DNA from 3 places in the Gottfriedia acidiceleris genome. Region 1 is predicted to be linked to each of the others. Evidence: riboswitches for the same ligand, from Rfam matches in the RefSeq annotation. Region 1 holds a riboswitch; each other region holds the start of a gene.

Region 1 (8,139 bases):
AAGCAGATTTTATCAAGTTTTTATTCAACATCGTAAAAATTAGAGCATACTTGCAGATTTTCCATTTTGGCATAGCCAATAGTTATATTTTCAATAAAAAAGGTCGTTCCTTAGTCAGTTAACCCGACAATTGGAACAACCTACAATTTCATATAGATTAAATAAAATCTAAACTTCTTTTAAAAATTTATCAACAATTGAGATTTGTTCATTTGTATTTAAAGCAGGTGCATGACCAACATTAGGTATTGTTTCCATTTGAAAATTCTGCGTTTCCTTCATTTTTAATGCTACATCAAGTGGCAAGACGTCCGAAACTTCTCCTCGAATGAGTAAAATCTTGGACTGTATAGCTTTCCAGTAATTCCACAAGGTTAAATCTTCAGTATGTTGAAATTGTAATGCTATTTTAGGATCATAATCAGGACCAATTCCACCTTCATCTCTTCTACGGCAAGAATTTTGCGTAAAATCATTCCATTCTTCTTCACTTGAAACACCAAATGAATGATAAATTAACTTATAGTAATTCTTCAATTCAGTAAATGTTTTAAACTGAGGAGGTGTACCAACATAGCTAATAATTCTCTTAATTCCTTCAATATCTTGTGGTTGGTTTTCTGAAGCTCCTGCTCCGATATCATTTAAGACTAAATGAGAAATACGGTTTAGATGTTTCGGCGTACCAGCAAGTCGCATTCCTATTGCTCCACCCATCGATGTCCCTACCCAACGAACTTGTTCAATTTCTAATCGGTCTAATAAACCAATCGCTAGATTTACATAGTTTTCAAAACAGTAATCTTGCTCGGGAGAAGTACTCCACTGGCTTAATCCTCGCCCAATCGTATCTGGACAAATTACGTGGTAATCCTTAGCTAAATAGCGAGCTAAAATATCAAAATCTCTACCATTTCTGGTTAAACCATGCCAACAAACAACTGTTGGATTTTTTCTTTCTCCCCATTCTGTAAAATGAAGCTCCTTTCCATTAATCGATTCAAACCGAGACTCAGGATAAAAAATATCAATCACTCCATTCATTTTAGTGTCCACTTTATGTAATATTCGATTTTAATAAAAATATCCCTATAAAAGTAACAGAGAAAGAAATGAAACATTCAGGTTTAATTAAATAATAATAAAGACAAATACAGCACAATCATGAATATTAAAAAAGAAAATAGAATTGATACAAGAATAATTGAATTATGTGCAGGTATAATTTTCCTTTTTGAATTTCTTTCCGCTTTTTACTGTACTGAATAGTAGCTAATACTCCTGAAATTAAACCAACAACACATGCATATATACCAAGAAAAATTGCTAATGTATTGATGAACTGGTTATTACTAATTTTAATTGTAAAGTGTAGTGAGGTTGTTAAAAATCCTACACCAGTAATTGAGTTTGCAGTTCGCAACCAGGCTAAATATGTCCTTTCGTTTGCTAGATGCTGTTGTGCATATTTAACACTTTCATCTGGTAAATCACTTACTTTACTTAAAGAAACCATATTAAATTACCCCTATCAAAGATTTATAGAGTGATAAATTTGTAGCAAAATATCTAAGTTTTAGTTTAATCTTTAAAATTTAAGATTTAGTAAAATTTGGATTACGATTTGATAAAAATAGAAATGGGGGATTCTAAACTTATATTTTTTACTTAGGTATTATCGAAAGGAGAAGTTAACAGAATACTACTATATAAATAGAACAAATAATGTCATTAGACTGAGTTTTCAAATATAAAACGGTCAAAATGATGGTAATTCCGTCCATCTTTCTGACCGTTCAATCTAACTATTTCTGTGCTTGTTGAAATTCATTTTGAACTTTTTCCAAAAGGTTTTTATCGGTAATTAATCGATAACCTGTCAGAGCTAATGCTTTTGCACCCGTTATTAGAGCATGATCACCAAGTGGAGACTTCGCAGCTTCACGAAATTCATTCGTATGAGCAATTAAATCATCAGGTCCAATTTTAATATATGCGTGGGAAGTCGGAACAACATGGCTTACATTTCCGGCATCAGTAGATCCAAGCCCGCCGCTTTTGCTATTCACTACTTCACCCAATAGGCTTAGTTCTTCACCTACAATCTCATCAAGAGATTGATTGATAATAAAATCATGGACTTCATTTTGGAATCTTTCAATTTTCACAGTACTACCAGTTGCAATTGCTGCTCCTTCGGCAATATTACGAATCTTAGTGGAGACTTCCTCCGTACGCTTCCAAGTACTAGCACGGATGAAAAATCTCGCTGAAGCATACTCTGGAATAATATTTGGTGCATCGCCTCCATGAGTGATAATTCCGTGTATGCGAACATCGCTAGAAAGCTGCTGACGAAGGGCATTAATACCATTGAATAATTGGATTACTGCATCTAAAGCATTGATTCCATGTTCTGGTGACCCAGCAGCATGGGCTGCTCTTCCATAAAAATGGAAGTCTAATGGGTCTACTGCCAATGATGGGCTCGATAAACCTGTTTTACCACTGGGGTGGAGCATAAGAGCTGCATCAACACCTTCTAGTAATCCATTTTTTACGAAACTCCCCTTTGCACTTCCATTTGGTCCACCCTCTTCTGCAGGTGTTCCAAATATGACAACCTCTCCTCCGGTCTCTGAAATGACTTCAGCAAGAGCGATTCCCGCTGCTACACTTGTTGTTCCAATAATATTATGTCCGCATGCATGACCAAGACCAGGTAGTGCATCGTATTCTGCTAAAAAAGCGATGGTTGGGCCTTGCTTAGATGACGTTTTCCTTGCTACAAAGCCTGTTTCATGGCCCGCAATATTACGTGTGACATCGAAACCAGCTTCTACTAGAATTTTAGTATGTGTTTCTGATGCAAAAAATTCTTGATTGCCAATTTCAGGTTTCTCATGAATATTATGGCTAATTTCAAGATAAACTTTCTTCGATTCCTCAATACTTTTCACAATTTGTTCTCTTTGTGTTTCAATTTTGACTGTCATATAAACGATCTCCCTTCCATTCTTTTAAATAAGCATGAACTAGCTTTATAGATTTTTTATTTTATCAATCGAAATGACTACTGGAACCGTCGCACCTTTGTCACGCTTAATAATGTAATCATGAACTTCTTTTGATTGATAGGCCTTTACAATCTTTGCAAAGTCCTTGTCATTTTTATTCTTTGTACGAGATGCAATAACATTGATATACGGCATAGCTGCTTTATCATTCGGATCTTCTTTATAAAGTGGATCCTTTGCAGGATCTAAGCCCGCTTGAACGGCAAATCCATTATTGATGATAGCTGCTGCCACATCATCCAATGATCTTGCTGTTTGCCCCGCAGCAATCGGTTTGATTTTTAGATGCTTAGGATTTTCTTTAATTTGTTCAATACTTCCTTTAGGATCAAAATTATCTACTAAACTAATTAACTTTGAAGATTGTAATAGTTTAAGTGCACGTCCTGCGTTCGTAACATCATTTGGTATCGTAATCGTTGCTCTATCTGGAATATCACTTAGCTTTTTAAATTTATGTGAGTAAATACCCATTGGCGCAATCACCGTCGAGCCAATCGCAGAAATGTCTAAATTATGATCACCTTTAAATTGATTCATATAGGTAATCGTTTGAAAAGCATTTAAATCAAGACTTCCATCATTAAGCGCTGTGTTAGGCTGAACATAATCTGAAAATGAAATAATTTTCAATTTAATGCCTTCACTTTTTACTTGTTTTTGTACAATATTCCAAAGTTCATAGTCATCTCCGTTAATACCAATCTTAACTGTTCTCTCCTTTCCATTTCCTGATGATGATTTAGAACCACATGCGGATAATACCGAAACCGTTAATAATAATGCTGCAAAAATAGTAAAAAACTTTTTCATCCTCTTTTCCTCCTTACGTATCTTGACCACGTATTCCCTAAACTTTGTATGATTTGAACAATGACTACTAGTAATACGACAGTAATGATAATAACCAATGTTTCAAAGCGCTGATAACCATATGTAATAGCTAAGTCACCTAATCCACCAGCACCAACAGCACCAGCTGCCGCAGTCGATCCAATCAATCCAATCGTTGCTGTTGTAAATGAAAGAATTAACGATGGAATCGCTTCAGGCAAAATAAACTTCACGATGATCTGAAACTTTGTTGCTCCCATTGAATAGGCTGTTTCTAGCACTCCCTTATCTACTTCTAGCATGGAGTTCTCAATCAATCTTGCCAAATAAGGACCTACAAAGATCGAAAGTGGAACAATTGCAGCAACTACTCCAATGGACGTGCCCGTCAATAACCTTGTAAATGGAATAATGGCAACTAGCAAAATAATAAATGGTACAGATCGAACAATATTAATAATGGTATTTAACAACCTAAATAAAGGTTTGTTTTCCATTATATGACCTGGTCTTGTTACAACTAGAATAATACCTAAAGGCAATCCTATAATTGTGCCAAAAATAAATGACCCAAGCACAGTTAGAAATGTATCTTGAGTTGCCTGCAAAAACTGCGGCCAAAAGAATTCCCAATTAAGCTCCATTTAACTCCACCTCCCTAACATCTATCCCCTTTTCCGAAATAAATTTAATAGCTTTTGCGCTTTCCTCTTTTGTTCCTTCTAATGCCACAATCAAATTCCCATAAGGTCTTGCTTGTAGCTCTGTAATCGATCCATAAAGGATATTTAAATGAATATCGAATTTTTTAAGAACCTCTGATAATAATGGGTTGCCTGCCTTGTCACCTAGGAAGACTAATTGATAATATTTTCCTTTTGATAATGATTTGGATAACTTAGATGGCACCTCATTTTGTAATACTGTGTTAACAAAATTCTTTGTAATACTTTTTTGTGGATTCGTAAATACTTCGTAAACGTTACCTTCTTCAACAATTTCACCATTATCAATGACAGCCACTTTATCACATAAATCACGAATTACACTCATTTCATGGGTAATAAGGAAAATTGTAAGATTATATGATTTATTTACCTTCCTTAAAAGCTCTAATACATTCTTTGTTGTTTCAGGGTCTAATGCAGAAGTAGCTTCATCACATAGCAAAAGATCTGGGTCTGTTACGAGTGCCCTTGCAATACCTACTCTTTGCTTTTGTCCCCCCGATAAGTGGCCCGGAAATACATCTTGCTTCCCTGTAAGTCCAACAAATTCAATTAATTCCATTACCTTTTCCTGAACATCCCGTTTCTTTTTTCCTTCAAGGTATAGCGGCATTGCAATATTATCAAATACCGTTTTGGCAGAAAGTAGATTAAAGTGTTGGAATACGACACCAATTTTTCTACGTGTCTTACGTAATTCTTCATCTTTTAATGTCATTAGATCCAATCCATCAATGAGAACTGATCCTTCTGTTGGCTCTTCAAGTCTATTTAAACAACGAATCAATGTACTTTTTCCTGCTCCGGAAAAACCAATGATTCCAAAGATCTCTCCTTTCTCAATTTTCATATTAATATTATTTAAAGCTTTAATTGGTGGCCTTCCAGGATAAACCTTGGAGACATTTTTAATCTCAATCAAATTACTTCCCCCATTGCAAGTTATTCCAATCACTATAACTAAGTAAACATATTCGAAAACTAGGATTTATAACTATATTTCCCCCTTTTTCTCCTATGGCACCTCATCAAAAAACCCCTCTTCTTATCCAATAAAACAGATAGGAAGAGGGGTTATAATAAATAAGCCACTTTACTTCTTATCTTTCAAATCGTTTGAACGATTTGCAGGAATTAGCACGGTATTTGTTACGAAATAACAAACCCGTTGCCGAGGTATCGCAGGGCCAGTCCCTCCACCTCTCTGGATAAGTAATAGAATTTATTAAGTTTTTAAATTATTGAGTTCATGTTATCTCTCTTTTTATAATCCGTCAAGAATTTTTTAAAAATTTTTTAATGAAAATTGTGTTTGAAAAAAACATTTTTTTTACGAGCACTATTTTATGTAGGTCTTAGAACCTTTGTTTTCAAATCAAAAAATCTATTTCATATACCGTTTGGAATAGGTCGAGATACTTATTTTTTTGAGTTATTATTAGTATTTCATTTAAGAAAATGACAAAAAAGCAGACAAGTTCCTCAATAATAGATAACCTGTCAGCATAATTTAATTGTGCCTACCATAATGCAGGCTTTACTACCATAAACCATAGCATAACCATCAAAAGAACGATGTAAATCCAAATAGATCGACGAAGCTTCTGAATCAGCATTCTCTGGTCATGGGATGGTTCACTGAATTTCCGAATGGTCGGTGAAAAGGCTCTAGCTAGGAAAAATAATGAACTCACCAAAAGAAGAATAGTCATTACAATCCAAGATGTCTTCCACGACCAATGACCCACTAGTACCAACAAGACCCCTGATCCAACCAGTACATGCCCAGCATGCTTTGCCAATCTGACAGCAAACCGAAATACATCCAAATAGCTCTGTTGTATCGCAGACTTCGTTGAATGCAGCTTTTTGAGGACCGGAATCAATACAAAAAAAGGACCAATCGATAAAATTACACTAGCAATATGTATGTAAAGAAGCAGTCTATACAGCATATAAATTAATCTTGGATGAGACGAAACTCATGAACCCATACCCTCATTTTTGGCAACCAAGGCATTCCAGGATGGATTGACAGGATTGATTGCTTATACTCTTCTACAGTTGAATAGCCTTCCTGCTTAGCATCCTCATCTGTCAATTCACCAAGAGCTTGAGAATAAACTTTTTCAACTACATACTGATTATTTTGAAGGGTCATCACTTCCCCAACATCTGCATATCTTCCGTTTCGGCGAGTAGCAGTTTTTTGTCCTGCCAATACTTTTTCCACATCCGCTTGAAGCGTAACAAGGCGTTCAATCGTACATGTTTTTGGCGGTAAAGCGTTCGTTTCATTTTGATTTGTCATTATTTCCATTCTCCTTTTTCCGTTTTAATTTCAAATACAGGTTATTTAATGTCATCTAAATTAATTAATAATAAATAATGACGATTAGTTCTATTTAATTATATTCATCAAAAATTAGCAAATTTTATGGGAAAATATTGAAATGGCAATAAGTATTTAGAACAAAAAGGAACTTAAATGTAGTGCTTATTTCATATTTCGCCCTAAAAAATATTTCGATATAATTTCTAATTTATTTCTAATTTGGGTAATTTTGAGCTGTTTTCGTCATATTTGTTCTTAATCGTTAAAAAAATATTTAAAAAAGAGTGCTCAATTAAGAACACTCCTTCTGAAAAATAGACTTTAGTTTTGGCCCATTGGTGTAATGATATGAATTTTTTTTGTAATCTCAAATGCTTGCGGATTTAAATCAATTCCATTTCCTTTTACTGAACCTGATAAAGTAATGCTGTAATCACCAGCGCCAAGCTCAACGTCAACTGGAGTCATTGCTGCTTTTGATAAAGCAGAACCATCAGCACCACCATTGTCATTTCCTTTGAAAGTATCACCATTTAAGATGTTAGCTGCAGAGCCTTCTTTAAGGGCACTAATTGCAGCTGTTGAATTTCCATAAGTACCTGCATTTGCAAAGTAATTAAAATCTTGACCCTTTACGATTGTTGAATCTGTTGCAGTTGTAGAAACTACCACTGGGTTAATAACATCTGTATTATCTGTAACTGTAATTGAAAGACCTGTTACACGGTTTGTTAATGCATCGTCACCAATACTGAAAGAATATTTACCAGTTGGATTTTGCTTAGAAAGTTGAACTGATTCACCAGCGATGTCTGCAGTAATTGAGATGTGTGCTGTAGAATCTCCTGTTGTTTTAGTAAGATCCCAAGCCGTGAAAGGCGTTACATCTCCAGGAGTTGTTGGTGCAACATTGTAAGTATATGTGTAAGTATATGTTACTGATTTAGTTGATTCTTTACCAGTTTTCGGGTCTGTAACCTTAACAGAGCCATCTAATTTATAATTTTGAGTATAAGTTGAACCTGTTAACGTTTTTCCTTCTAGAAATGCATGTTGGTTATCGTTATTTGCAATTACACTGTCTAATTCTTTTTGTGATGGAGCTGGCGCATACGCTGTTCCATCAGGAATAGTTGTTACATATGAAGCTCCTGCTCCAGAAACA
Region 2 (8,139 bases), 1.1 Mb from region 1:
TAAAAGATGGTACAAAAGTTTTGATTGTTGCTGATGATGATAATACAAAAACAATTCGTTGGAAGAAAGAAGGGCTTTATCATTCAATTTCTCTTCTTTTTTCAGAAGAAACTGGTAAACAATACACTATTCGAGATTTAGTAAAAACTGCGAATTCGATGAGTAAATAATGAAAAGTGACCGCCAAAAAAATGACGGTCTTTTTTTATATTAAGAAAGTATAAATTGGCAAACAGAGAAGAAAAATCGACGTAAATCGGTATAAGTATAAATGGAACTACGACTCTGACATCTCCTAAGTGCTCGCCAATCAGCGAATTTTTTTATGAATTTTTAACTTCATTAAGTGCTTCAGTATTTGATTTACTTGGAGCAAAATAACCTTCTGAATTAACTGCAGCTGGTGTAGGTTGCCCTTTATTTTTGTTTTTCTTTTTTACATGCGGATTTTGATTGTGACCCATGAATATCACCTCCAAACTTAGTATGTGCTATTATTCCAACATACTTTCGGAATTGTTATTGACAATAAGTGGGAAGTTACTAAGCAATTTTCTTCTCTTTTTGGGTACTTTTTCTTGAACGGTTCAGAATTAGTAAAGCTAATATTGAAAAGAAGATTGGACCTGCTATCATCCAGATTGTTGAGTTGTAATCACCTTCGATAGCCGGTTGAATGATCGTAAAAAAGTTTGCAAATCCAACTACCAATATAACGAGAATGCTCGCGAATATAGCGGATGAATTTGATTTTAAAATTTGGAATGGTTTATCGATTCGATTATTCCTTTTAAACATTGGATAGGCAATGCCTAAAAAAATATAAGGTAAAGTCATTGAAACATTTGTCATTAAAGTAATTTTATTAAAAAATGCAGATGCTCCTTGACCGCCGAAGGAAGTAAGGACAATAATGATTGAAACAATTGCAAATTGTACCCACATTGCATTGACAGGCATACCTTTTTCATTTGTTTCTGAAAATTTTTTCGGCCATAAATATTTTGGTGTGCCCTTGATGATTGTTTTTAATGGTGCATAAATTAATGTGAAAAATGCTCCGGTATAAGCAAGAAACATTGATAATCCAGTAATTCTTGCAAACAAAATACCAATTAGATCGGCAGTATCTGATGATAAAGTTAAAGCTTTACCAAGTTCTAATCCTAAATTGTACATTAGAACATACGTTATGTTCCCTAAATTTGTTGTACTAGCGCTTAAATCATTAGACCAGTTAATAAAAATTCCTACCAAAAAAATACCTAACGAATATCCTACTGAAATAATAATGGCTGAAATCGTAATCCCTTTTGGAAAATTACGTTCAGCGTTTTCCGTTTGATCAACTAATCCGCCGATTGCTTCTAAACCGCCATATGCAAAGATTGCAAATACAACAAATGATAAGATTGCGAGGGTAGAAAGATAATTTGGATTAGGTGAGTGAGCAAATGCTGATGAAAAGCTTTTTATTGGTTGAGCTAATTTACCTCCATTGAATAGATAAATAAGGATACTTGTGATTAGCAATACTATATTTAATGAGAAAACTGTAACCCCACCAATCGTTGTAACCTTACTAATACTTTCAATCCCTTTTGAGGCAAAATATGTCACAACTAACATCCAAAATAATGCCAATAAGCCAATTGATTGAGTAGATGAAAGTCCAAATAATGAAAGGGATTGCGTTTTGTCTCTACCAAAAATAAAGGTTGATAGCGGAATCCAAACCTTTGAAGAGACACTAACCATATAAATTACATAGGAAGAGAACCACATAAAGGTTCCAATAAATGCGAATCTAGGCCCAACTGAATCAGCCATCCATGTATAAATTCCACCTTCTGAATGCTTATATGCAGCTCCGAACTCAGCCATCATAAAAGCAAAAGGAATAAAAAACGTAATAGCTGAGAGTAAATACCAGGGAATTGCACTATATCCCATTAAATAAAAAGCTGTAGGTATATTTCCAAAACCATATACAGTTGTAAAAACCATTAAAATTAAGCCAACGAGTGAAAGTTTTTTACTCAAGATCTCACCTCAGGTAATTAGTCGATTATAAATGAATAGTAATATTTTCTTCAATAATCGGTAATTTATGAGGACATAATAACCATTCAGGTTTACTAATCTTTTTAAACATAATAAAGAATAGTTTCGTTCTATTTTTCAAACGCTAAGTTGATTAATAAATACTTAAAATGCTTTTGTGAAAGAGAAAGGATGAAATAAATGAGCTTTAATGAAGTAGTATTTAGAGTTATATGCTCATTTTTTGTTTTATTTATTTTAACAAGATTAATGGGGAAGAAGGAAATTAGTCAATTAGATGTTTTTACATTTGTAACAGCTATTACAATAGGGAATATAGCAGCTTCAATTACGACATCTAAAACATTAGATATTGGGGATGGGATCATTGGATTAGTTGGCTGGGCGGTTTTGACGATTATCATGGGGTATTTAAGTTTAAAGTCTAAAACTGTTCGTCGGGTGATTCTTGGAGAACCAATTATTTTAATTAGACAAGGGAAAATAATGGAAAATGCATTAAAAAAGGCTAGATTAGATACAGAGCAATTTCAAGGAATGCTTCGTAATGAGAATATTTATTCGTTAAAAGATGTAGAGTACGCTATTTTTGAAATCGATGGCAGTTTATCTATTATGAAAACAAAAGATGTTAAAACGAAAAAAAATAAAACATGGAAAAAAACTTTATTATTTCCGACTTCAACAGCAGTGGTATCTGACGGAGAAGTAAATGAAGACGCATTATCAAATTTAAACTTGGATAAAAGATGGTTAATGGCTCAACTCGAAAGGGTAGGCATAAAATCAGTTTCAGATGTGTTTTTTGTTGAAGTACAAACAGATGGGTCGTTATATATCGACTACCGAGAAGATCATTTCAATGAAGAGGAAAATTAATTGACTCACATCCTAAGTGGATATGAGTCAATTTAGTTTTTGTCAAATTATTCGTAAATCGGCACCCAGCCTTCAGTTGTAACAAACAATCGAACAGCAACTACTTTACGATCATCTGCTAATGTGAAGTAGTGACGTACATTTGGTGGTACAGAAATTAAATCGCCAGGATTCAAATTAACATGGAAAAAGCCTTCATTTCCTTCGATGATGAACGTACCATGACCACTAACAATGAACCGAACTTCGTCATCTGTATGATGATGCTCACGGTTGAAGTTTTTAAGTAATTCATCAAGATTTGGAGTTGCTTCTGATAGAGTAATAATATCACTCGCTAAATAGCCACGTCTTGATGAAATACGATCGATTTCAGCTTTAAATGTTTCAAGAATCGCTGCTTTTTCATCATCTGATAAAATAAATTTTTCTTGTAACGAACTATCTAATTGTTCGATATTCCAATTTTCATAAATGACACCTTGTTCTTCTAAATATGCTTTTACTTCAAGATCACTTGTAATATGATAATCTTTTTTTTCTACCCAAATTGTTGCCATTCTTCATTCCTCCTAATTAGTTCTTAATAAATGTATTTTTTTGTATTCCTTGTAATGCATATTGGAATAGAAACTCATATGCTTCTAGGTGTTTTTTTGCTTCAAATGCTGATTCGGCCCATACTGTTATACCATGATTATGAATTAATACAGCACCATGATCATTCTTTATATGTGGAAGAAATTCATTTGCAAGAGTAGGGATATGCGCATGATTTTTTATAATTGGAATTGTAATTTCTGCATCTTCTTCCCAAAGACCCAATGCTTTAATAATTTCAATACCAGAAAAAGATAACTCATCTTGATATGGGAAATCCTTTGTTATAAAGTTATTTGCTAAAGTGTGTACATGAAGAACGCATTTAGCATTTGTGTGTTGATAAATTAGGCGATGTAAAATGGCTTCAGCTGATGGTTTTTTTGATTCATCCCAAACAGATTTGTCAAATTCATTAACGAGTAAAAAATCGTCATAAGTATGTTTAGTTTTATCTTTACCACTAGTTGTAACTAAAAAGTTTAAAGGATTTTCATTTACTTTAATTGATAAATTTCCGCTAGTTCCTAAAAACCAATCTCGATCAGCCAGTACTTTTTTTACTTCACGGATTTCATCAAAATGTTTGAAAAAGTCCTTCATACTAGCACCTCCTTCTCTAATGAAGCTCGAATATCATAGAAATTTTCAAAAGGAATGAAAGGTAAAGCTAGTTCTTCACATTTATCTTTTAAGAAATCTCGAGCAAAAATTAAATTAGCTTCTTTTGCAATTTGTAAGTCAGTAATTGAATCGCCAATGACAATGATAAAATCATTTGCTTCACTAAATTTTCTCTTAACAGATGGTTTGCACATTCCACAATCATTCGTACAGTTTTGATCACAAGAGTGGTCCCAATGAATTTTTACAGTTTGGCCTGTAAAGTCGGTACGATTACATAAAATATCCGAGGGTGAAAGGTAATCCGCTAATATTGGATGAACAAAAAAATCTAGTCCGCCACTTACAACTTTTAACTCGTATTGCTGAACGCTTACAAATTGAATAAAATCCCTAAAACCATCTCGAATGACAGTACGATCGATTACAAAATCAGTCATTTCTTGTTTTTTAGTTGAAGGAATCGTAGCAAACATTTTCTCTACGCCTTCTCGAATCGAGATATTGCCATTTAATACTTCACTTGTTAATTCACTTACTGAAGGTGGAGCAAATTCTTTAATTAAATTAACGATATTGTCTCCCACCGTAATTGTTCCATCAAAATCACAAAAAATCTTTATTGCCATTGTTGTTTACCCCCAAAGTTGTAATGCTTTTTGTAGTGATGTATTTGGAAGTGCATAGTCTTTTAGCTCAACTCCAGATAATGTTGCTGAAATTGCTTCTCTAAATGCATTACCTCCACCGATTGGTCCATCCGGATGACCATGAACACCACCGCCAGCGTTGATAACTTGCTCAATTCCAAAATCTTGAATTAATTGAGGCACTAGTCCTGGGTGAATTCCAGCAGAAGGGACTGGGAATGTCTCTTTTAATCCATTTGATACTGTTAAATTTTCAGCGATTTTTAAAGCTGTCTCTTTTTTTAATGCAACTGATCCATATGGTGAAGGGAAAAGACTAAAATCTGCACCCGCAATTCGTAAAAGTTTACCAAGTAATAATCCTGCGTCAATACCATAAATTGGAGAGGAACTAAACGCACCCGACACAGCAGGATGAGCCATAATTGGTATATTAATTGATGGATCTTCTACCAATCCTTGCAGGACATCAATTCCATACGAGAATACATTTAATAAAAATACATCAGCACCAGCTTCAGCAGCACGTAATGCTTTTTCTTTTAACTCATATGTACGGCCCGTTAAATTTACCGCGTATAATGTTTTGTGTCCTGTTTTTTCATAAACTTGGTTCAAAATATTTTTTCCGTGAGTGACACGATCCGTAATAGATGTAATTGTGTCAAAAAGAATCTCGTCATCTTTAATTAAATCAACGCCACCTAAAGCTTGCTTTTTTAATTCTTCGGAAATGTATTGAATATCTCTGCCGATAATTGATTTGAAAATGCTCATTAATAAAGGTCGATCATATACATCCAATTTCTCTCGAATACCTTTAATACCAAATTTTGGACCCGGAAAAAGAGCTAAAATGTCATCCGTAAAATTTAAATCAATTAGTTTAATTTCACCATCAAGGGATAGCTTACCGAAAACTGTTGTTAAAATTGCTGGTAGATCAGCTGAAAAATTTAAGCTAGGATAATAGATTTCAATAATCCCTTTTGTCGGTTTATAGCCTAAAAAGTTAACGATATTTTCTTCGCATTCTATTTCACGAACTGAAAGAACTTTGCCTTTATGCTTTTGTAATTGAATTTGATCATTTTGAGGTAAATTTGTCCACGAACCAATCGTTAAACCTAACGCGATTGACTCTGCCTTTTTTTCTAACTGATGATTTTTATCATAAACTTGGTAAGTTGCTATTACTCCACTCATTTCAAAACCTCCAAAAATTTTAATCAAACAAAAAACCTCTCCACTAAGGAGAGGTTTACCTACACCTTATCTGCCAGCAAATGCTGCGAGAATTAGCACCGTACTAGTTAACTAGCCGGTTGCCGGGTTTCATCGGGCTCGGTCCCTCCACCTACTCTGAATAAAGTAATATTTAATTTTGAATTTTTAATCTAATCGCATTATTTCATGAACAATCACAATTGTCAAACATTAAATTTTGAAAATATTTCTATCTCTTTTAATCTAGTAACTGCTTCTTTCAATCTGTCAGTATCAGAAAGTAGGCCAACTCTTACATAGCCTTCACCATATTCTCCAAATCCATTTCCAGGAGCGACTGCAATGTGAGCCTTTTCAAGTAATAGATCAGCAAATTCCTGTGAGGTAAAGCCTGATGGGATTTTTAACCATGCAAAAAATGAACCTGCTGGTGCAGTTACTTCCCATCCAATTTCGTGACAACCGCTAATAAATACATTTCTACGCTCTTCATATAGTTCCAATAGTTGTTTTACACTTTCTTGAGATTCAGTTAGCGCAGCAGTGGCAGCTTCTTGAACAGCAGGGAAGATGCTAACATAAAGATGATCCTGTAATAGATTAATTGCTGAAATAACCTCTTTATTTCCAACTGCAAAACCGATTCTCCAGCCAGCCATATTATAAGTTTTAGAAAGGGTATAAATTTCAATCCCGGATTCCTTTGCTCCTGGCGTTTGAAGATAACTTAAAGGTTTTTTGCCGTCAAAACCAAATGCACCGTAAGCAAAATCATGACAAACGGTAATTTGATTATTTTTTGCTAGCTCAACAGTTTCTTTAAAAAATTCTTCTGTTGCTATAGCTCCTGTGGGATTATTTGGATAATTAATAAATAATATTTTACTAGCTTCCAAAACATCCTGAGGAATTAATTTATAATCTGGTAAAAATTGATTTTCTTCAAGTAATGGAAGCATGTATGGAACTGTTTTTGAAAGAGATATACCAGATAAATAGTCTGGATAGCCTGGGTCTGGAACTAAAATTGTATCTCCTTCGTCACATAAACAAAGTGGTAGCTCAACTAATCCAGCTTTTCCACCGAATAATATGGCTACTTCTTCATCTGGGTCTAAATCAACATCATACTCTCGTTTATAAAATTCTACAACAGCATTTTTTAAAGAGCTCATTCCTCTAAACGGAGAATAACGATGAGTTAATGGGTTCTCAACAGACTTTTGCAATGCTTTTATAATATGGTCTGGTGTAGGTTGATCTGGATTTCCTTGACCAAGATTAATGACATCATGACCATTACCTATTGACTGATTCACTTTTTGGACTAGTGAAGCAAAAAATTGTTTTGGTAAATTGTTTAATAGTTTACTATGATTCAAGTTAATCACTCCAAAAATATAATAAAATTAATTTGAATAGATCGTTTCTTAATCGAATGATTTTCATGAACGACTGTTGCAATAACTTTCACCATCATATATGCTCGATTTAAAAATGTCTATAAAATTTAGAATAGGGTGAATAAATTGTGATTAAAATTGCGTGTATTCAATCTGACGTTATTTTAGGTAAATCAAAAGCTAATTTAGAAAAAATGAAAACTCAAATAAACGAAGCTGTTAAAGAAAATGTCCGTATAATAGTATTACCAGAATTATGGACAACAGGCTATTGTTTGGAAGAAATTGGTTTGCACACAGGAGAACAAGAAGCTGTTATTTCTGAACTTCAGTCCATCGCAAAATTAAATAACGTAATATTGATTGCTGGTTCGTTCCCAATTGCAAGGGAAAATGGTGTTACGAATACGTTATTTGTTATTAGCTGTACTGGCGAATTAGTAAAAACTTATGATAAAGTTCATTTGTTCCAGTTAATGAACGAGCATCATTATCTACAATCAGGTGAAACAGATGGCCTTTTTGAAATTGATGGATTAACGGCTGCAGGTTTTGTTTGCTATGATTTGCGTTTTCCGGAATGGATTGGAGCTCATTCCCAAAAAGGTGCAAAAGTTTTATTTTTCGTTGCCGAATGGCCAATTCAAAGAATGAACCATTGGGAAATCTTATTAAAAGCAAGAGCAATCGAA
Region 3 (8,139 bases), 1.4 Mb from region 1:
GAAGCTTCTTCAAATTTTCCGTCAGCGATTAAATTTTTAAATTTACGAGATCCAATAACGTTTGTTCTTTCACCAACGAATAGTGGCCTCATACTATCGTCGTAGCGAAGTGATTCTAAACCACTAACCGCATGATCTTCTCTTTTTTTAGGTTGACGAGGAGTAATTCCACTTACCGCTTCTTTCATTGCCCTAATATGTTCAGGAGTTGTTCCACAACAACCACCTATTATATTGATCCATCCTTGTTCAGCAAAATCTCGTACTTTGTGCGCTAAAGATTCTGGTGATTCATGATAATGTCCATCTTCATCTGGTAAACCAGCATTTGGATAACATGAAACAAATGTCTCAGATAGTTCTGACAATGAACGAACATGGTCTCTCATAAACTCAGGTCCTGTTGCACAGTTTAATCCAACTGATATTGGAGAAATATGTTCAATGGCTAAATAGAAAGCATCAATTGTTTGACCTGCTAATGTTGTCCCCATTGGTTCAATCGTCCCGGAAATCATAACTGGTAATTTTTTATTTAATTCGTTAAATGCTTTACTAATCCCAATACAAGCAGCTTTAACATTTCTCATATCTTGACAAGTTTCAACTAATAAAACATCTACGCCACCATTTATTAATCCGATTGCTTGTCGATTATATGCAGTAATTAATTCATCAAAAGTAACACCACCTGTAACACTAATAGCTTTTGTTGTTGGTCCCATCGCACCTGCTACATATACTTCTTTACCCGATGCCACAACTGCTTGCTTTGCAATTCTTGCTGCAATTTCATTTAGTTCGATATCTAAATGTTGTAAATTATAATCGGATAAAACAATATTTGTTGCTCCGAATGTGTTCGTTTCGATAATGTCGGAACCAGCAAATATATACTCCTCATGAATTTCTTGTATAACATCCGGCCTTGTAACAACTAAATATTCATTACAACCTTCGTAATCTTCTCCACCAAAGTCTTCTGCTGTTAAGTTTCTTTGCTGGATCATCGTTCCCATTGCTCCATCAAGAAGTAATATTTTTTCTTTTAGTGCGATATCTAAAGTTTTCATAGTTGAATCTCCTCTTTATTGCTACTTTTAGTAAATTGAATTAAGTCCTCTGTTATTTCATACTTCAAAAATGGAGTGATAAAATAAATGCCATTAAATTTATCCTTAACATAATCAATAAGCTCTTTCGCAATTTTTTTACCTTCATCAACTGCTCTTTCTGGTTCAACTGATGAAATTCTATTTCTTACCTCTTCTGATAAAGTAATTCCTGGAACTTCATAATGGATAAAATCAGCATTCTTCTTACTAACTAGTGGCATAATTCCAATAAAAATTGGCTGTTTAATATGACGAGTTGACTCATATAACTTATCAATCGTTTCAAAATCATAAATTGGCTGCGTTAAAAAATAATCCGCTCCCGCCTCGACCTTTTTCTCAAGTCTTTTAATTGCCGCATCAAATTTCCGAACATTTGGGTTAAAAGCTGCAGCGACTGAAAATCTCGTTCCATTTCCTAAGCTTTTACCAGAATAAAGTCTACCTTCATTCATTTCTTTAATCATCCGAATTAGTTCAAGTGATGCTACATCATATACAGAAGTTGCACCTGGAAAATCGCCTACCCTTGCTGGATCACCGGTAATAGCAAGAACTTCATTTAATCCTAAAGTTGATAGCCCCATTAAATGAGATTGAAGTCCAATCATATTCCGATCTCTACAAGTTAAATGTGTCAAAACTGGTACATCTAATCTTTGAAGCAGTGAAGCCATCGCTACATTCGAAATTCTAGGTGAAGCTAGTGGATTATCTGCTAGCGTAATTGCATCAGCCCCTGCGCTATGTAATGCTTTTGCTCCTTCAAAAAACTTTCTAGTTTGTAATGTTTTTGGTGGATCTAGCTCTGCAATGATCGTCGTTCTCTTTTTTGCCTTTTCAGCTAGCGTTTCATTCTTTCGTTCTTCTTGATTATGGATTGTAATTTTAATTGTTCTGTTTTTCACATCTTTTTTTGTTACAGGCTGTAAAGTATCAATCTTACTTCGTAAAGCAGAGATATGAGCTGGTGTTGTACCACAACATCCACCGATTAGTCTTATACCTTGTTCAATAAATGGTTTTGCCATATCTTCAAAATATTCTGGATTCGATTTGTATACGTATTTTCCCTCATTGTAAAGTGGTAATCCTGAATTAGGAAATGCCGATAAGTACCCATTCGTTGGTAAAGAAACCGTATTTAATGACTCCAACATATGAAGTGGTCCTAGATGACAATTGATTCCAACTACATCTGCTCCCAAATCAATTAAACTAGGAAGAATTTTTTCGATATATTGGCCACTTTGCATAATGCCAATTTCTTGTAGTGTGACTTGTGCAATAATAGGTAAATCCGTTCTTCCTCTTAATAGATTCACAGCATCATATAATTCATTTTCATCATAAAATGTTTCAAGCATGATCCCATCTACGCCTTCTTCTAGTAACGCTGAAGCTTGCTCAAGCAGCATCATTTCACGTTCTAAAGGTGTCGTAAAAGTAGAACCTACATATTTCATTCCACCTATACCACCGATTACTAATGCTCTTCCTTTTGATGCCGCTCTAGCATTTCTAACAGCCATTTGATTAATTTGCTTAACCAGCTTTTCCAAACCATATTGTCTCAGTTTTCCAGCATTAGCACCGTACGAATTAGTTTGAATTACTTCTGCGCCAGCATCTATATATTGTTCATGTATATGAATGATTCGATCACGCTCAGTAATATTAAGTTCTTCAAAACAACTGTGAAGTCCGCCAGAATACAAAAGCGTTCCCATTGCGCCGTCACCTAAAACAATTCCATCTTTTAACTTTTCCAATAAGCCCATTCAATCACTTCCCGTTTATATAAAATAAAAAACGCCATTCTCTCAAAAAAAATGAGAGAATGACGTTTAAGTACAGATCACGCCTTATCTCTCATGTTTTAAACATGCTGGATTTAGCACTTTTTAGCTTTCGCTAAAGTTGCCGGGTTTCAAAGGGCCAGTCCCTCCACCACTCTCGATAAGGATTATTTAGTTATATTCAATATAAAACAGTTTACTATATTTATATGATAAAGAAAAGACATTTATGGAAAGATTTCCAAAAATAAATTTATTTTGTTTACATAATAGTATTATTTAACTATTTTTATAGTGTGCTAGTGCTAATAGCGGATAAATTTCATTATAGCTATGATAGTCAATATAAAACTGACCAGGTAATCCTAATCCAGTTGGATAAGTTAATGCTTTATTTGATAATTCACTTTGAGTAGTTAAAAATTTTATCCCTTTTCTAATTACTTCATCTTCTTTATTACGAATTGAAAGTAAAGTATCAACTGCCCACGCAGTTTGACTAGGTGTACTATATTTTAAAGGAACATATTTATTTTTAACAGGTGAAAGTCCTGACTCTCCCCAACCTCCGTCTTCATTTTGAATACTAACTAACCATTTCTCAGCTTTTTTAATTGCCTCATGATTTTTACGAATTCCCACGGCTCTGAGACCTGTAATTGCTGCCCAAGTCCCATAAATATAACAAATACCCCATCTACCATACCAACTACCATTTGATTTTTGGTTTTTTAAAAGCCAATTAACCGTCTTTTGCACAATCAGATCATCATTTGAAATCGTCGTATAGTGTCCAATAAATTCTAAAATACGTCCTGTTAGATCCGCAGTTGAAGGATCAATGATTGCATCTTTAGCATTTTCAATTGGTAAAAATGTTAACCACTTATTCGTTACATTTTTTTCGAAAGCTCCCCAACCACCATCATCATTTTGAAGTCCAAGTAAAAAATGAACTCCCCTTAACCAACTTTCATGAATTGTGGAGTGATCCAAAGCATTTCTACTTAATGCCCTTAAAACTGCACCAGTATCATCATTATCTGGAATAAAAGAATTAACATCAGAAAAGCCCCAACCACCAGGACTTAAATTTTTAGCATGAACCTTCCAGTCACCATTCATATTTTGCTGTTTCTTAATTAGGTAGTTTATTGACTTCGAAACAATCGGATCAGTTACCTGGTAACCAGCTTCTTGAATTGCATATGACAATAATGCCGTATCCCAAACTTTTGATGGCGAATTTTGAATATGAAGTCCCGCTTCAGTATCGGCTGCATATGAAAGAAGTCCTTGTAGAGCATTTTGAATAACAGATGAAGTAGATTCATAGCCTAAAGCCATTAAAGCATAAATCATATAAAACGTAGAACTAGCATAGCTATAAAAAGTTCCATTTGTTTCAATACGATCCAAAATAAATCTTTCAGCCTTTTCATATCCTTTCTGGTGAAAATAGAGAGGATATGAAGCTAGCTTCTTACCTTCCTCAAGTAAAAATTGATAAAAACTTCCTCGCTCTTCGTAAAACCATTCTACCTCACTTGTTTCCATAAGATGATCGATAGTTAGATCGTCATCCAATTTAACTTTAAATCGCTTATTTATACAAAGTATCATTGGAACTAAATGAACTCTAGCATAATTACTTAAATCAAATAAACTTAACGGCATTTTTTCCGGCAGCAAAAAATAGCTCATTGGAAAGTAAAATAATTTAGGATACTCAATCAAACCATGAGTAGCCAGAATCATTTTTAACATAAAATGCGTTTTTTTAATACCACCGTTTTCACGGATAAATTTTTCAGCTTTCTTCATACTTGAGTGTTCTTTTGTATACTTTTTTGAGATTAATAAAGCTATGTAAGCTTGTACTGTTGCATTTAAGTTCCCATCTTTTTCATCCTCGTATAGTTTCCAAGCCCCATTCGGATGTTGAAGATTGATGATACGATCAATAATCCCATCAAACACCTTTTGATTTTTGTATTCAAGATCATTCATTAATAAAATCATAAAACTATCCGTAATTAATGAACCTTCAAAACAAAATTCCCAAGAACCATCTTCATCTTGTTTTAATCTTAGACGTTTGATCCGCTCTTCAATATTTCGTAAAACAATATTTTCGAGGTCCATTTTACCACCTCAGTTCATTTTTTTCTGCCTGATGGTATTTTTCCATTCTTGTTGAATGCTCAATTTCAATTTCTTCAAGTTCATCACTATCTTCTGATACCTCGATTTCTATTTTTTTACTAAAATAAACAATTGACATTATAAATGCTAAAAGGCTAAACGGTAAAACAATAATTTGAAATCCGAACCAAGTAAATGAATGTAAAATATGAAAATAGCTACCTAGTAACAAGCAATAAGTAAGTAATAACAGGTCAATAACAATTACACCGCAAAATGATTTTACTATTTTTATTAAAAAAGGATTCAACTAGATCACACTCCATTACTAATCTATGATTTAAATGTGAAATAATGAATTATTCTGTGTAATTAGTACCTGTTACTTGGAAAAAACAGCAATTTATAGTGGGAATTTCAAACTTTTACTCTAAAGTATTTAAATTGTAAATCTATTAAATGTCTAATCAGAAACTATTAAAAGTGAATAAAGTGAGAGTAATGATAGAAAGGAGTGTTTTTTACGATGGCAGCAGAATTTGAAGATTTCAAAGCATTAAAAGAAGAAATTCAAGGGGTGCTTGCAGCAGCTAATCAAGATGGTTCAATCCATTTTAATTTTTTCAACATTGAAATTAAAGAGAATCGAATCCAGGTCGAACAAAGAGCAGAAGGCGGAGGACAAATTAATCGAAATGTTGGAATGAACGCAAATCAAGGTGGACAAAATGCTAGAGACAATAGCCAAACGTCAAATGATCGTTCACAATTTGCAGATGGAAATGGTAGAAGCGGTATTGCTGGAAGAGATAATGATGAATTAGGCGGACAACAAGGAATTAAAATTAGAGACAGCAAAATCAAAAAAAGCAAAATCAGAACAGATTCCGAACACAACGAAGGCGCTGGAACTGAAGAAGCAAACGGCGAACAATTTCAATTACCAAGATTAAATAGACTTAATCGAACTGAATAAGTAACTTCCCCACTTACAGACTTATATTTTTAAAGTTTGGACAAGCTATACTAAGATTTAAATAGAAGAACCTCATCATGATTGAGAATGTTGATATTTTAAATCTATTTGCAATTTTATGTTCACTCTCTTTCTTTTGACTTCAATTACTTTCATTGACGAAAAATGAGTAGATCTAATAAAAAACCCACGAGGAAAATTCCTAGTGGGTTTACTTCATTTTTTATATGCTTTTTAGTCTTAAAATTCAGGCAAATTACTTAAATTATTCTCTGCTATACCATCCGGTTCACTTCTGAGGATGTCACGACCATACTTATGGATTACATCTACATGTGCTAAATTCCCACTTTTTGCTTCCTGCAAAGCTTGAAGATAATCTAGATCACGATTAAAACTTGTTCTGAAACCAATTAAATCACCATCTTCATTTTTACGAACAGCAACAATATGTTCCTTGTCCTGATTTACTGATTCCTCTACCATCATTTGTTCGTCATCACTTTGATTTCTATACATTTCATATGCTTCTTCAAATCGATCTTGAGTCACTTTTGCATCCTCCTTTTATCATTAGTTTTGCCATTGATGGAGGATGTAAAACTTATCTATCAAAATGTTAGTTCAGTTATTCATACAAATGAAACAAAGGATGATCGTGTAATGATCATCCTCCTTTTGTGGTTGAGCTAATCCATACGTAAGATCAACAAAATGATAAAGTTTAACAAGGAGAGTTGTTAATTGAATTGAACGATCAATAAAGACTAAAAACCCTCTTTACAGTTTTACCAAATTACCAAATAAAAGTAATTTTATCTCGACCAATGATTTAATACTATCTATTCTGTGATTATGTTCAATTTCATCATAAGACCATGAATCTCTAATAATATGAATTGCTTTCATCCCTGCATCTAAAGCAGGTACAATGTCACTTCTAAGAGAGTTCCCAATCATAACTGGATTCGTTAATTTTTCATTTAACTCAACATAGGTATTTATATCTTTTTTACTTGTAATAAATACGTTATCAAAATGATGCAATAATCCAGTATCCATTACTCGCTTTGTTTGTACGTCTTTTTCACCTAAAGTCAATATAGTCATACTTGCTACATCTTTGTGATTTGATAATTCTTCTATAATAAACGTGTCATTTTGCAGTGGAATATTTACTTTAAATATCGTTTTTGCTAATGAGAGTAATTGATCATTGACAATACTTGATATCTCTATATTAAATCGTGTTGCCAATAAATCTAAAGTTGATTCCCATGCATAAGGATATCGCGCTTTAGTGAAACCCATTTCTTTTATTAGTTCTAGATCAATTTTGTTAAAAACTTCTTTAATGTCATTTATTATTACTTTTTCATCTAGCGCTTGATGTACTAAATTCGAACATAAATCTATATTATGCCCAAATGCGGCTTGGGTTTGAATTAATGTATCGTCTAAATCAAAAACTAAATCATATTTCATAATTAATTTATCTCACTTTCCAACTGAAGCATATAGTTATTAATATTCACAAACGCCTATTATTCGGCTTTACTAATTATATATGCTAATTTGCTAAGTGTCCTTAATTTATTGATAAAATAATATAAAACTGATTTTTTATCTTTGTTTCAAATAACTCAATTTGTTATGTACGTTTGTTTAATATATATCCCTTAATCTTCCGTCATCATAAAAACATTGATTAAAACTTCTTCAATATTATTAATCATCTAGTACCTTCCTCGTAGTTGCATAAGAATAACTTAATTATGAATTTTTTTATCGTAAGTTTCTGCAACAAACTCATAATCTAAATCATCTTTTTTTATAAATATTGTTTTTAAGGGATATCTAGTTTTTGCACAAACAATATCAACTTCTACAAGATTAAACCCCACATTATAAGCATCATTTACGTCAATTCCACCTGTAAGAAAATATACTCCATCTCCAAATGATTTGAATATAAGTACCTTTTCACCCAAGTTATTCTTGTCCATATCAACCCATACATCAGTTACTAGCCCTTTAAAAGTAGTGTATTTTGGAACACACTCAATATGATTTATCCCTTTATAGCTACTTAATGAATACATAT

The links. Region 1 has a riboswitch for S-adenosylmethionine ahead of MY490_RS18720 (methionine ABC transporter ATP-binding protein). Riboswitches for the same ligand answer to the same signal wherever they lie in the genome.
Region 2: linked by a shared signal. The riboswitch ahead of MY490_RS13400 (2,3-diketo-5-methylthiopentyl-1-phosphate enolase) and the one ahead of MY490_RS18720 (methionine ABC transporter ATP-binding protein) in region 1 are both predicted to bind S-adenosylmethionine.
Region 3: linked by a shared signal. The riboswitch ahead of MY490_RS12105 (bifunctional homocysteine S-methyltransferase/methylenetetrahydrofolate reductase) and the one ahead of MY490_RS18720 (methionine ABC transporter ATP-binding protein) in region 1 are both predicted to bind S-adenosylmethionine.

The regions. Positions count from the first base shown of each region.
Region 1 covers NZ_CP096034.1:3,957,748-3,965,886, forward strand. Annotated here, with positions in the region: gene MY490_RS18695 (alpha/beta fold hydrolase) at 169-1,044, opposite strand; gene MY490_RS18700 (YidH family protein) at 1,172-1,516, opposite strand; gene MY490_RS18705 (M20 family metallopeptidase) at 1,806-2,996, opposite strand; gene MY490_RS18710 (MetQ/NlpA family ABC transporter substrate-binding protein) at 3,042-3,890, opposite strand; gene MY490_RS18715 (methionine ABC transporter permease) at 3,887-4,555, opposite strand; gene MY490_RS18720 (methionine ABC transporter ATP-binding protein) at 4,545-5,561, opposite strand; SAM riboswitch class I at 5,737-5,854, opposite strand; gene MY490_RS18725 (hypothetical protein) at 6,160-6,594, opposite strand; gene MY490_RS18730 (ASCH domain-containing protein) at 6,600-6,950, opposite strand; gene MY490_RS18735 (hypothetical protein) at 7,296-8,139, opposite strand, start outside.
Region 2 covers NZ_CP096034.1:2,822,130-2,830,268, reverse strand. Annotated here, with positions in the region: gene MY490_RS13435 (hypothetical protein) at 1-170, shown strand, start outside; gene MY490_RS13430 (hypothetical protein) at 324-464, opposite strand; gene yjeM (glutamate/gamma-aminobutyrate family transporter YjeM) at 544-2,043, opposite strand; gene MY490_RS13420 (DUF421 domain-containing protein) at 2,245-2,943, shown strand; gene MY490_RS13415 (cupin domain-containing protein) at 2,991-3,503, opposite strand; gene MY490_RS13410 (methylthioribulose 1-phosphate dehydratase) at 3,520-4,146, opposite strand; gene MY490_RS13405 (2-hydroxy-3-keto-5-methylthiopentenyl-1-phosphate phosphatase) at 4,143-4,796, opposite strand; gene MY490_RS13400 (2,3-diketo-5-methylthiopentyl-1-phosphate enolase) at 4,803-6,023, opposite strand; SAM riboswitch class I at 6,087-6,190, opposite strand; gene MY490_RS13395 (pyridoxal phosphate-dependent aminotransferase) at 6,248-7,435, opposite strand; gene MY490_RS13390 (carbon-nitrogen family hydrolase) at 7,579-8,139, shown strand, end outside.
Region 3 covers NZ_CP096034.1:2,535,421-2,543,559, forward strand. Annotated here, with positions in the region: gene metH (methionine synthase) at 1-1,073, opposite strand, end outside; gene MY490_RS12105 (bifunctional homocysteine S-methyltransferase/methylenetetrahydrofolate reductase) at 1,070-2,896, opposite strand; SAM riboswitch class I at 2,978-3,081, opposite strand; gene MY490_RS12110 (terpene cyclase/mutase family protein) at 3,194-5,059, opposite strand; gene MY490_RS12115 (hypothetical protein) at 5,061-5,369, opposite strand; gene MY490_RS12120 (hypothetical protein) at 5,586-6,035, shown strand; gene MY490_RS12125 (DUF3892 domain-containing protein) at 6,276-6,524, opposite strand; gene MY490_RS12130 (HAD family hydrolase) at 6,816-7,520, opposite strand; gene MY490_RS12135 (hypothetical protein) at 7,805-8,139, opposite strand, start outside.